Regions from separate parts of the Mesorhizobium sp. M0664 genome, predicted to be linked through region 3. Evidence: predicted binding sites of a transcription regulator. Region 3 holds the regulator's gene; each other region holds the start of a gene.

Region 1 (4,187 bases), on a different contig from region 3:
GCCCATGATGCGGCGCGACGCCGCCTTGAACAGGGTCTCGATCAGGAAGGTCGACTTGCCGCCGCCGGATACGCCGGTGACGGCGGTAAACGTGCCGAGCGGGATTTCGGCGGTGACGTTCTTCAGGTTGTTGCCGCGCGCGCCGACGACCTTCAGCCGGCGGTTCTTCTTGGCCTCACGCCGCGCTGCCGGCGTCGCCACTTCGAGCTCGCCCGACAGGTATTTGCCGGTGATCGAAGCGGGCGTCGCCATGATCTGCTGCGGCGTGCCCTGGGCGATGATGTGGCCGCCATGGATGCCGGCCGCCGGGCCGATATCGACGACGTAGTCGGCATGCAGGATGGCGTCCTCGTCATGCTCGACGACGATGACCGTGTTGCCGATGTCGCGCAGATGCTTCAGCGTGTCGAGCAGGCGGGCGTTGTCGCGCTGGTGCAGACCGATCGACGGCTCGTCCAGCACGTAAAGTACGCCGGTCAGGCCGGAGCCGATCTGCGACGCCAGACGGATGCGCTGGCTCTCACCGCCTGAAAGCGTGCCGGAGTTGCGCGACAGCGTCAAATAGTCGAGACCGACATCGTTGAGGAAGCGCAGCCGCTCCCGGATTTCCTTGAGCACGCGCACCGCAATCTCGTTCTGCTTGTCGTTGAGCGAAGCGGGCAGATCGGTGAACCACTGGTCGGCCTTGCGGATGGACAGCTCGGTGACCTCGCCAATGTGCTTGCCGGCGATCTTGACCGCGAGCGCCTCGGGCTTCAGCCGATAGCCGCGGCAGGCCGGGCAGGGCGTGGCCGACATGAAGCGCTCGATCTCCTCGCGCATCCAGGCGGATTCGGTTTCCTTCCAGCGGCGCTCGAGATTGGGGATGACGCCCTCGAAGGTTTTCGTCGTTTTGTAGGAGCGCAGACCGTCATCATAATGGAAGGTGATTTCGCGCTCGCCGGTGCCGTGCAGGACGGCTTGCCTTGCCTCCTCGCTCAAATCCTTGAACTTGTCGCCGAGCTTGAAGCCATAGGCAATGCCCAGCGCTTCCAGCGTCTGCGCATAATAGGGCGAGGTCGACTTCGCCCACGGGCTGACGGCGCCGGCGCGCAGCGAGACATTCTCGTCGGGCACGACCAGGCTGGCGTCGATGGCGCGTTGGCTGCCGAGCCCGTCGCAGGTCGGGCAGGCGCCGAACGGATTGTTGAAGGAGAACAGCCTGGGCTCGATCTCGGGAATGGTGAAGCCGGACACCGGGCAGGCGAACTTTTCCGAGAACAGCATGCGTTCATGCGTCTCGTTCTTCGATTTGTTGACCGAATCCTCGCCGGTCTGGCTGGCGTCGAGCGGCTTGTCGGCAAATTCCGCCACCGCCAGCCCGTCGGCCAGCTTCAGCGCGGTCTCGATGGAATCGGCGAGCCGCGTCGCCAGATCGCCGCGCACGACGATGCGGTCGACGACGACGTCGATGTCGTGCTTGTACTTCTTGTCCAGCGCCGGCACGTCGGCGATCTCATAGAAGACGCCATCGACCTTGACGCGCTGAAAACCCTTCTTCTGCAGCTCCAGCAGTTCCTTGCGGTACTCGCCTTTGCGGCCGCGCACCATCGGCGCCAGAATGAACAGCCGGGTGCCTTCCTCGACAGCAAGCACCCGGTCGACCATCTGCGAGACCGTCTGGCTCTCGATCGGCAGGCCGGTGGCCGGCGAATAGGGTACACCGACGCGGGCGAACAAAAGCCGCATATAATCGTAGATCTCGGTGACGGTGCCGACCGTCGAACGAGGGTTTTTCGAGGTGGTCTTCTGCTCGATGGAGATGGCCGGCGACAGGCCGTCGATCTGGTCGACGTCCGGCTTCTGCATCATTTCGAGGAATTGCCGTGCATAGGCCGAAAGGCTCTCGACATAGCGGCGCTGGCCCTCGGCGTAGATGGTGTCGAAGGCAAGCGACGACTTGCCCGACCCCGACAGGCCGGTCATGACGATCAGGCTGTCACGCGGCAGGTCGAGATCGACATTCTTCAGATTGTGTTCGCGTGCCCCGCGAATGGAGAGATATTTATGGTCGGCCATCGCCGGTCGCCGCCTCAGAATCTGGAATTCGCGGGATGGGCGGGTTTTCCCGACCACCCCCTATGTAGGTAATTTCGCCGCCTTTTCGAGAGACGCCACAACTCCCGACCAAAGCGTTTAACCGCCTTTCGCGCGAACGGGCAAGCGGAAAGAACAAAGGCCGAACACGCTCCTGACAAAAGCTGCCCGCGCAGCCGGCTTCACAAAGCGTCTCGCGATCACATTTTTCGGCAACCCGGCTATTCAAGGTTGACGTCCCCGCGTCATGGGGGCAGAATCCAATTGTCAACGAAGCCGGCCGTCTTTCGATGGCCTCGCGGCCTGGGGCTAGCCTGCGAGACGCCGCGGGTTATGCGATGAGCGCTTCGACGACAGTCGCAACGAACAGAAGGAGAGCAGAGGCATGACTCCACCGGATTGTTCCTTGAGGCTCCACGTGTCGCTGGAGCCGCGGCAGGTATAAGTAGCCAGGTCAGGCGTTTAGCGCTACCTGCCCACGTTGACCTGCCGATCCCCACAACAATCAGAGACTGCTAGTCGGATCGTCGGCTGAACGCCGCGAAGCATCCGAAATAAAAAGCCGGCAGTACACTCCCGGCAATTTGGATTTCAGATCCAAGAAAGCCCCGTCAGTTGCAAAGCAATGGCGGGGCTGTTCGTTTGAAGCGCAATATTTGTGGTTCACACCAGGCGAACTTAGCGGCTGGAGGGCCTGATCCCGCCGGTAGCGACATCAATGGTGATGCTACCGGAAATCCGAACGTCGGTATCGCCAATCTTGAAGGTGCCGTTGCCGCTGCCTAGAGCCATATCGTCAGGCTCAGGCCGCGGCGCTGGCTCGGCGATGCGATAATCGCTGGTCACACCGGGCAGAGCGCGCTTTTGCGAAGACGTCGAATTATCTTGGGCAAGTGCCATACCCACCAGCATGTTCGTGCCGGCAACGGTAGCGATGGCAAGGCATAACAGGCTGGATGAGCGGCTGGCGGTCATCGCCGGACTATAGTGCCGCGATAGCGGCAAGACCAGACCGATGGCGCTGAAATTGCGGGCGCTCAATCGCCTCAGTTCCGTCCGCCGGCCCGGCTCGTTCATGCGGCCTGCTTGCGAGTGTCGAAAACATGGTCGACGAGGCCCCAATCCTTGGCCTCCTGCGCGGTCATGAAAAAGTCGCGGTCGAGCGTGCGTTCCACTTCTTCGTAGGTGCGGCCGCAATGGCGGGCGTAAAGATCGGTCATGCGCCGCTTGGTGCGAAGGATGCCCTCGGCATGGCGCTGGATATCGGAGGCCTGGCCCTGGAAACCGCCGAGAGGCTGATGCAGCACGATGCTGGTGTTGGGTAGCGCGATGCGCCGCCCCGGTGTGCCGGCCATCAAAAGGAACGAGGCCATCGAGGCGGCGAAGCCCATACAAACCGTGGAGACCGGGCAACTGATATACTGCATCGTATCGTAGATCGCGAAACCGCTGGTCACCACGCCGCCCGGCGAGTTGATGTAGAGCGAGACCTCCTTGTCGGGATTGTCGGATTCCAACGACAGAAGCTGGGCGCAGACCAGCGCTGAGGTGCCGTCATCGATCGGGCCGTTGATGAAGACGATGCGCTCGCGCAGCAGCCGCGAAAATATGTCGAAGGCACGTTCGCCGCGGCTCGACTGCTCGATCACCATCGGCACCAGATTGGCAAGGCCGCTCATCGGTTGTCTCCGTTGACTGTTGTCGTTCAGGCCGCGCGCAGGAAGAGGCGCGGGGTGTTTGCGGCGATCTGCTTGTGCCTGGGAGTGTGCGCGTCAAAGGAAAGCCGGCAACCGGCGCCTGCCATCGCGATCTCCGGCACTGCTGCCCGAGCAAAACCATCATGGACGATGCGCAGATGCGTGCCGCCGGAAACGGTGCGGTCGAGCGTAAAGGTGACGATGCTGTCCACTGGGCTGTCGTTCATTGCGCTGTCCAGGGGATTGCCGGGCGGCACCTGCGTATCGCCGGGCGCCGGCCGCTCCCGCCAGGAATAGCGCAGCAGCCGTCCGGGATCCGCGTCGAGGATTTCGCACTCGATCGGCGCATTCGGCGCTTTAAAGGCAAAGCGGTTGCCGATTTCGGGCTTGATGTCGTTCGGCATCATCCAGGCC
Region 2 (4,187 bases), on a different contig from region 3:
CCTGGGTAAATCGTCTGGGGGCAGTGGATAGCGACGTCGCCTGCGTTCGGCATACCGCAATCTGGCGGCTTTATATTCCTCGGAGTCTTTGGACGCTTCTCGTCGCCGTTTCCTCTCCTCCGGTTCTGCGCGGCCTGCGGCCCTTTCGATGCTTGGCCAATGGCGCTTCAACTCCTCGTACGAGCGGAAAGGCACCCTCCAGGCCCGCAGTTCGTCGTCCCAGCTCGCCCATGGAACGGCTAGCAGTTCCTCAAGAACCGTCCGTGAATAGGGCGTGCGAATGCGCAGGTCGTCCGCGATTTCCAGATACCGGCTCGACAGGGGATCGAAGGCGAAGGCATCCCGTCCCTTGCTGTCATCATGTGCTGCTCGTAAATCGGCCTCTTGCGCAAGCCAGCGCTGGATGCGCCGCGCTGCAGTCTTTCCTGGCACGAACCAGGTTCTCCGCTCGTCACTCCACCTGGCGCGCGGGAATGTCTGTCGAAACCGCTCAACCGCCGCACGATCGTACGGAAAGCGCGCTTCGGCACCAGGAGCTGTCTGCGGTGCAGCAGGGGCGTCGGATTTTTCCATCAGATTGCCAAGCACAGCATGCGCGCAAACAACGCGGTGCAGCTCATTTGGGTCCAAGAACATCAGAACGTATAGTCAGACCTGCAAGAGGAAGCCGATGAGGCGATCAGTGAAACTGCTCAACACGCTAATGTGGCGAAACCTTCGCCGCGCTGGACCGTTTATTTTGCTCCAGGAGAGGTCCATCCATGCCCAGAAGAGATGCAAAAAACCCAACGGCCAGACGGCCAACGAGCCCTCGTTCGCGTCCCCTGAAAGGCGAGGAGACGGAAGTGAACCACATCGTCGAAACGCAAAGTATATCGCCTGCCCAGGCGCGAGAGCTTGTGCGGCGCCACGGAAACGATTGGCGTAAGATCGATGAAGCCGCCAAGTCTTACAAGGACGACAGCTAAGCACTTCCGAGGCGGGGCTTGAGGTGACGAATGACCACCGTCGCAATCTTGACGTAAACGCTGTCGTCAACTGCCCAATGACTGCATACGAATTACTGCTCCAGGAATTTAAGACGCCGAACGAGAAGTCCCTATGATGCCCGCAACGATGCTGGTTACGGCGCCTCACGGGCAAGAACGCATCCGCTCCCGCCGAGGCGACAGCGAGCGAACCCGCCGGGGCTCACCTCATACGCAGGCCGAGCGCAAGTTCGCCCCGATGGCACAACTTCGCGCTTCCACCAGTGAAGGATCGCCGCCGCGTTTCCAACGGGTCTCGGCGCCGACGCGCCAGAAATGGAGTTCGAGCCGATTTTTGCCCTGGCGCATGTCGTTCAAGGTGAGTTCCTCGATCCGGTCGGGCAGCCCGGGATCGATGTACAGCTTGCCATTTGGAGCATCGGGCTGGAAGCCGATGCTCGCCTGCAGAAGCGAAAAGCAGGATCCGGCCGCCCATGCCTGCGGAACGTTCGCTCCCTAATACTGCACCGGGAAAGTCGTGGGCGTTCGCGACAATCCGGCGAACAGCTCTGGCATTCGGTGTTGCATAAAGTAGATTGCGGCGCTGCTCACGTCGCGAGAGAGGCAACAGGTTTCCGCGAAAAAGCCATAGCGCCGCAAGCCGAGCGTGATCAGCCCGTTGTCATACGGCCATACGACCGATAGCAGGACGGCGAGCCCGCGTCGCCGGAGGATAAGAACGACGCGGGCCGATCGGAGATATCCGATCTGGCAGCAAAAATATGAGGGAAAGAGTTTGCTGCGTGGGCAGAACTTTTCCTGCGCGCCGGTGTTCCATCGCGTAAGGAAAAAAGCCCGCCGCACAGTTTGATGCGGCGGGTCGATCAAACGCTGTTGCACCGAGCGGGGGGCTCGGGGTCGGGCATGCCCGGTGTGCGCGGACCACGCGAACTTTAGATGCACCAGCTGCGATGCGTCCACCAACCGACGGTTGGAGTTTCATTCCGAGAGCTGTCTCACAGTGCGAAGCGGGCAAGTAGTTTATCGGGAACCCAGCCTTGGCACAGCACGTTGCTCAGTTGCTGACCTTCGCAAAGGATGCATGCAATGGCGAAAGACATATCTCGCGAGGAAGAGCAACGCGGCACCGAAAAAGTTTTCTTCTGGGGCGCCGCAATCGCCCTTGTCCTTTTTGTGTCTTTGGTGACCATGGCCCTCATCGGAAGGGCCTGATCTGTTTCGACAGTAGAATTGGACCGGCGGGCGCGCGAGGTCTCGGTGGGCTTAGGGCGAAGCCGGCCGCTCCCATCCGCCGTTTGTCGTCTCGATCGCCAGTCGAGCCACAATGCACTGAATTCACAAAATTCATTGCGCGGGTCACAACCTGCAGCAAAACTGTCCCAATCCAACCCGATCGGCTGTCCTTCGCTGGAGGAAGAGCTACAGGCCTAACTTTTCCCGGAGTGCACCAATGCGTTTAGAAGCTTCCGCCTTGCTAAGGCCGTCGGCATAGGCGTCAGGGTCGTCGGCCTGTTCGGCCAGAGTTTTCAAATATGAGGCTTGTGCGGGAGTCATTGGGTCATCTCCGCTGACCCAATCTTCCGGGTCTTTTCCGACATTTGCCGATGCCTCGATTTTTGGGTTATGCCGGTCGCCCATGGTCAATCTCCCTTGATTGATCAGCACAATAAGAAACGATCATGATTTGTTCCGCCACATTTGGTAGGCTTTCTCAGACCGTTTGCAGGGCTGCTCGTCAGCGACCTGGTCAGTGTGTGGGATCGGTCGGAGTAACGTCGACGCTGGCCGGGACCCGGACAACACGTCGACTGCGGCTGGATGGTGGTTCCCGCGCCGGACTGGCAGCCATATCCTGCTCTGGTCGCCAACGGCGCTGACACAGCCTCCGGTCTCAACAATCAATTCTTTGCGGGAAGGGAGAGACTCGGCGTGCCTCACTCAAACTGTCGCAACCAGCAGGGGTTGCCCTCGCGGATCGAGACCCCCCGCCCAGCACTAGCGATGGCCTGCCGCTTTAGGTAGTTTGTCTCATCCCATCGGCGGACTTCGATATTGGCGCGGATCATGAAGATGCCTGCTCGCCGATCAGGCGGGCATATTCCGCCTCCGGCTGGCCATATGAGCTGTTTGCCAAGGTGATGAGACCAGTTCGATCACGGACGATGACCTCGCCACGATTTGACCTGATCAGACCGCGGCCTTCCAGCATTTGAAGTGCCACGGTGACGCCCGGCCGTCGTACACCCAACATGACCGACAGGAATTCATGGGTAATCGGCAGCCGGTCGCCTTCTATGCGGTCGTTGCACATGACCAGCCATCTTGCCAGCCGTTCTTCCAGTTTCAAACGCGCATTGGCGAGGGCGGTATAGCTTGCCTGGATCCACGCGTAGTGCACGTACCGCAGCAGAAAAAGCCGCAGCGTCGGGCTGTCGGAAAGCGCCTTTGTGAATGGCTCGGCGTCCATGCTGGCAACCTCGGCCTCCACTTGAATGTAGCAGTCGTGCGGCGATCGATCGCCGCCCATGATCAGCGCCGAGCCGGTCATGCCCTCGAAACCGATGACTACAACTTCGGCGTCGACCTCCGGCCGGAGTTTCGCCACCATCGAGCCGATCCCCGTCTCAAAGAAGTAGACGGCCTCGATAGCGGCGTTTGCCGTTTCGAGCTGCGTCCTCAATGGCAGAAAGCTGCTGTGAAGGTGAGGGCTGAGCAATTGAAGGTCGGCCGGAGACATGCGCCGCAGCAGTTCGTTTCTGTATTCAGGCTCTGGGCTAGGAATTGGCTGCTGTGGCGCCCGATCGCGGTCTTCTGAGTATGCGAGGCCAATTTTCGAGGTGTTGGGGCTGCTCATGGCTCCCTCCCGAATTGGGGCGGAAGCACGATGCTCGCTCACAGCCGGCGATGCCCTTAATGTTTATCACCGATCAAAGCAGAGTACGCCTTTCAAACCGGCGAGTCCCGAGAATTATTCGTCGGTCGATGCGGCCTGTCCACCTCTCCAGGCCTCTGCGCCCCTGTCTCATAGCAGAGGAACAACCGCACTCGCATCCGTTCGGCACCGCCAGAACCTCGGGCTGAATGTCTCTTCGGTGCCGCAAATGGAGATGGTGCATGGCTCGATCCGTAGAGCACGTTTTCAAAGACCATCTGAGGCTGCGTGCCGCCGGCGATCTCGAGCAGAATCTCAGGCGCAAT
Region 3 (4,187 bases):
AATCTCAAGTGACAGCTGCTTTGATGGCGAAGCGCGCATCCTTCCACGCACCGGTGTGCAGGATGTCCTCAAGCACTTTGGCGGCCTGCCAGACATCGGCATAGCCGACATAGAGCGGGGTGAAGCCGAAGCGCATGGTCGATGGCGCGCGAAAATCGCCGATCACGCCACGTTCGATCAGCGCGCGCATGACCTGGTAGCCATGCTCATGCATGAATGAAATCTGGCTGCCGCGTTTTTCCCCATCGCGCGTGCTTTCGAGCGTGAGCCCGTAAGTGCCGCACTTTGCCTCGACAAGCTCGATGAACAGATCCGCCAGCGCGATGCTCTTCTTGCGCACCGCCGTCATGTCGACATCGTTCCAGATGTCGAGCGCGCCCTTCAGCGTGCGCATCGACAGGACCGGCTGTGTGCCGCACAGAAACCGGCGGATGCCGGTGCCGGCCGCATAGCCTGGCTCGAAGGCGAAGGGCCGTGCATGGCCCCACCAGCCGGTGAGCGGCTGCTGGATGTCGGAAAGATGCCGCTCAGCCGCATAGATGAAGGCAGGCGCGCCCGGGCCGCCATTCAGATATTTGTAGGTGCAGCCAACGGCAAAATCGGCGTTTGCCTTGTCGAGTTCGACTGGCATCGCGCCGGCGGTGTGGCAGAGATCCCAGACGATCATCGCCCCGGCTTCCTGAGCCCTGCGCGTCAGCGCCGGCATGTCGCGCAGTTCGCCCGACTTATAGTTGACGTGGTTGACCAGCACCACAGCGGTGCGTTCGTCGATCAGCTCTTCGATGGTCGGCGCGTCGACTCCCGAGAGGCGCAGCAGCGTATCTTTTCGCGTCGAAACCACACCCTCGGCCATGTAGAGGTCCGTCGGAAAACTATCGCCCTCGGCGACGATGACCTGCCGCTCCGGTCGCATGGCCATGGCGGCGTGCAGCAGCTTGTAGATATTGACCGATGTCGTGTCGCAGACCACTGTCTGGCCGGCCGCGGCCCCGATCAGGCGCCCGAGCTGGTCGCCAAGTTCAAGCGGCATGTTGAACCAGCCGGCCGTGTTCCATGCGCGGATGAGATCATGCGACCATTCTTCGGTCGCGGCCTTGTGCAGTTCATCGAAAGCGGCACGTGAAGCAGCTCCTAGCGAATTGCCGTCGAGATAGATCACTCCTTGCGGCAACACAAAGCGGTCGCGCATCGCGCGCAGCGGATCCGCGGCATCCATCGCCTTTATGGCCACGAGATCGGGAATTCCTGTCATGATTTGTCTGCTCCCCCAAGATCCAACGCAACGCCGGACACGCATCGACTGTTCTTCCATTACTTGGTTGCGCGCAGCAAGGCTCCACCGGCGAGAAGCAGCCTGACCAGGCGGTGGAAACCGGGACTTAACCCGAGGTTGGCGTTTTGAGTTCGTTTCGTTCACGGTGCATTGACCAAACCGCACAGTCGATACGGGTTCAATTCCGTGCCTTTTGCCGACCGACGGCCGATGCCAGTGCCGCCTTCTAGGAGGCCAGAAGGGCGCAAACGAAAGCAGAATCAAGGCGATGAGGCTCGCGGCGGTGAAAATGCGGTACGCCGGTAGGGGACGTCGTTTGTTTCCCGAGCCTTAACGCATTCATTAAACTTTAAACAGTTGCGGAACACAACTGGAACAGATAGTGTTTGTTCTGGGTTTGTTTTTCTGATTCTGTTGGGGGTCGCTATGCTGACACGCAAACAACACGAACTGCTTATGTTCATCCACGAAAGGTTGAAGGAAAGCGGTATCCCGCCTTCATTCGACGAGATGAAGGAAGCGCTCGACCTGGCTTCCAAATCCGGAATCCACCGGCTGATTACGGCGCTGGAGGAGCGCGGCTTCATTCGCCGTTTGCCCAACCGGGCCCGTGCGCTGGAGGTGCTACGCCTGCCTGACTCGATCGCCCCCGGCCTCAATGCGGCACGCAAGTTCTCGCCGAGTGTCATCCAGGGCAGTCTTGGGCAAGGCGCCCCTCGGCAAGGCAAGCCGACATCGTCGCGCGTGCCCGCAGCCGGAAATGACGACGATGTCGTCGCCGCCGTTTCGATCCCAGTGATGGGCCGCATCGCTGCCGGTGTGCCGATCGACGCCATCCAGCACCAGACGCATTCGATTTCGGTGCCGCCGGATATGATCATGGGCGGCGAGCATTATGCGCTTGAGGTCAAAGGCGATTCGATGATCGAGGCCGGCATTTTCGACGGCGACACGGTGATCATCCGCAATGCCGATACGGCGAGCCCCGGTGAGATCGTGGTGGCACTGGTCGACGAGGAGGAAGCGACGCTGAAGCGGTTCCGCCGCAAGGGCGCCTCGATCGCCCTGGAAGCCGCCAATCCGGCCTACGAGACGCGCATCTTCGGACCAGACAGGGTCAAGGTGCAGGGCAAGCTCGTCGGACTGATCCGCCGCTACTGAGCTCCGCCCTTGGCGCCGGCTTTGGGGTTGTCGGCCCGGCGGTATGGCGGCAGGCCCCGTGCCGCGCGTGAAAATTTCCGCTGCACGTGCCAGGGCCGGTATGATTTTTCGACGGCGAAGCGGATCTCGGCGCGTGTTGCCGCTTGTGGATCGAAATAGACGGCGGCACTTCCCGCGCGCGCCAGTTGCCGTTTGGTGACGACGAGGACCAGCCGGTCGTAGTAGCAGGGGTTATGGGCGGTGGCGTCGTCGATGACGATCAAGCTGGCAAAGGCGCAGGCTGGCCGCGCAGTATCGCGGTCCTTGGCTTGCGCGATGATCGCGCCGGATGGATGCCTGGCAAGGCAGAGGCCGTCCGTGCAAATGAACGGCATGCCCGGCGGTAGGTCGGCCGGATCGGCAATGTCGAATTGCGGGTCGTTCTTTCCAGGTGTTTCCGGCGCGACGATAGCCTCTGATGTGAGCGCGCGTTTCCAGTTGTCGATGGTGAACTCATTCGGGCGTGCCCGGTTGACCGCGAGTTCACCGCTGCCGATCGGCAGCGCGACCAGCCGTGCGTCCTCCGAGACCAATACGTCGGGTATGCGTGTCTGCGTTGTCGTCAGCAAGCCGGCGAGCGCAAAAGGAAGTGCCGCCAGCCGCAACCACGTCGTCGCCATGCTGGCAATGACGAGGGCGATCGTCACCAGAAGGACGGATCTCAGCGAAATCAGCCCGACCGCATCGATCGGCGAGCGCTCCGAGATCCACCCGGACAGGGCGATCATCGCCGTCAGCCCCTTGCCCATGACATAGAGAAAAGGGCCATCCGCACCGAACGGCATCGCCAGCGCGCTGAGAACGGCGAAGGGCATGACGACCAGTGACACGATGGGCATGATGGCCAGATTGGCGAACAGGCTGAGCGGCGCCACGCGCTGGAAATGCCATATGGCGAAAAGCGCCGTGGCGCTCCCTGCAATGATCGAGGTCATCGCCAGACCGCACATGCCCAGCAGGACCTTTCGAGTGGCAAAGCGTAGCGGCGACTGCCGCGGCGGCGGCGTGGTGGCCCTGCCGGCGCGGTAATCGGACCAGCCTGCATAGGCGCCGACAAGGGCCGCCGTCGCGGCGAAGGACATCTGGAAACTCGGACCGACCACCTCGTGCGGCGACACCAGGATGACCGCGATGGCCGAGATCGCCAGGTTGCGCATGGTGAGCGCGGCCCGGTCGAACAGCACGGCGATAAGCATCACCGCCAGCATGATGAAGCTGCGTTCGGCCGCCACGACAATGCCGGAAAAGACGAGGTAGGCCGCAATCGAAAAAAGCGCGGCGGCCGCGGCATATTTCTTGACCGGCCGTCGCGATGAGAAATCGGGAAACAGCGCGAAGGCACCCCGCAGCAGCGCCATGATGGTGCCGGCGACCAACGCCATATGCAGCCCCGAGATGGAGATGATGTGGTAGATGCCGGTGCGCCGCATCGCTTCGTTGATCTCCTCGGGAATGCCGGCGCGCACGCCGACGATCAGCGCAGCAGCAATCTCGCCCTCGGCACCGCCGATGCGGCTGCGGATATGGTCGGCGATGGATTCACGCGCGTCTTCGATCGCGGAAGAAAGCTGCGCGGCAAGCGGCATGCTGTCCGACGACACGATTTTCGGATTGCCGAGAAAAAAGCCGCTGCCGCCGATACCGGCGAAATAGCTGTCGAAGGAGAAATCATAGCTGTCGGGCCGCACCGGGCCGGTCGGCGGCAGCAGCCGCA

What was found. The regulator LexA, encoded in region 3, represses DNA repair genes until DNA is damaged. The targets are predictions, from matches to a motif close to TGTTCNNNNTGTGTTCNG.
Region 1: the regulator LexA is predicted to act here: its motif matches at 2,208-2,225, upstream of uvrA (excinuclease ABC subunit UvrA).
Region 2: the regulator LexA is predicted to act here: its motif matches at 2,664-2,681, upstream of NKI39_RS26045 (DUF3072 domain-containing protein).

The regions. Positions count from the first base shown of each region.
Region 1 is NZ_JAMYPW010000016.1:64,377-68,563, reverse strand. Features, by position in the region: gene uvrA (excinuclease ABC subunit UvrA) at 1-2,058, opposite strand, end outside; gene NKI39_RS16790 (hypothetical protein) at 2,755-3,153, opposite strand; gene NKI39_RS16785 (ATP-dependent Clp protease proteolytic subunit) at 3,150-3,755, opposite strand; gene NKI39_RS16780 (SRPBCC family protein) at 3,782-4,187, opposite strand, start outside.
Region 2 is NZ_JAMYPW010000039.1:54,421-58,607, reverse strand. Features, by position in the region: partial or broken gene NKI39_RS26060 (hypothetical protein) at 1-573, opposite strand, end outside; gene NKI39_RS26055 (hypothetical protein) at 1,197-1,346, opposite strand; gene NKI39_RS26050 (hypothetical protein) at 2,076-2,201, shown strand; gene NKI39_RS26045 (DUF3072 domain-containing protein) at 2,409-2,627, opposite strand; gene NKI39_RS26040 (Crp/Fnr family transcriptional regulator) at 3,052-3,726, opposite strand; gene NKI39_RS26035 (GSU2403 family nucleotidyltransferase fold protein) at 4,104-4,187, shown strand, end outside.
Region 3 is NZ_JAMYPW010000045.1:37,512-41,698, forward strand. Features, by position in the region: gene kynU (kynureninase) at 5-1,252, opposite strand; gene lexA (transcriptional repressor LexA) at 1,700-2,434, shown strand; gene NKI39_RS27730 (ComEC/Rec2 family competence protein) at 2,428-4,187, opposite strand, start outside.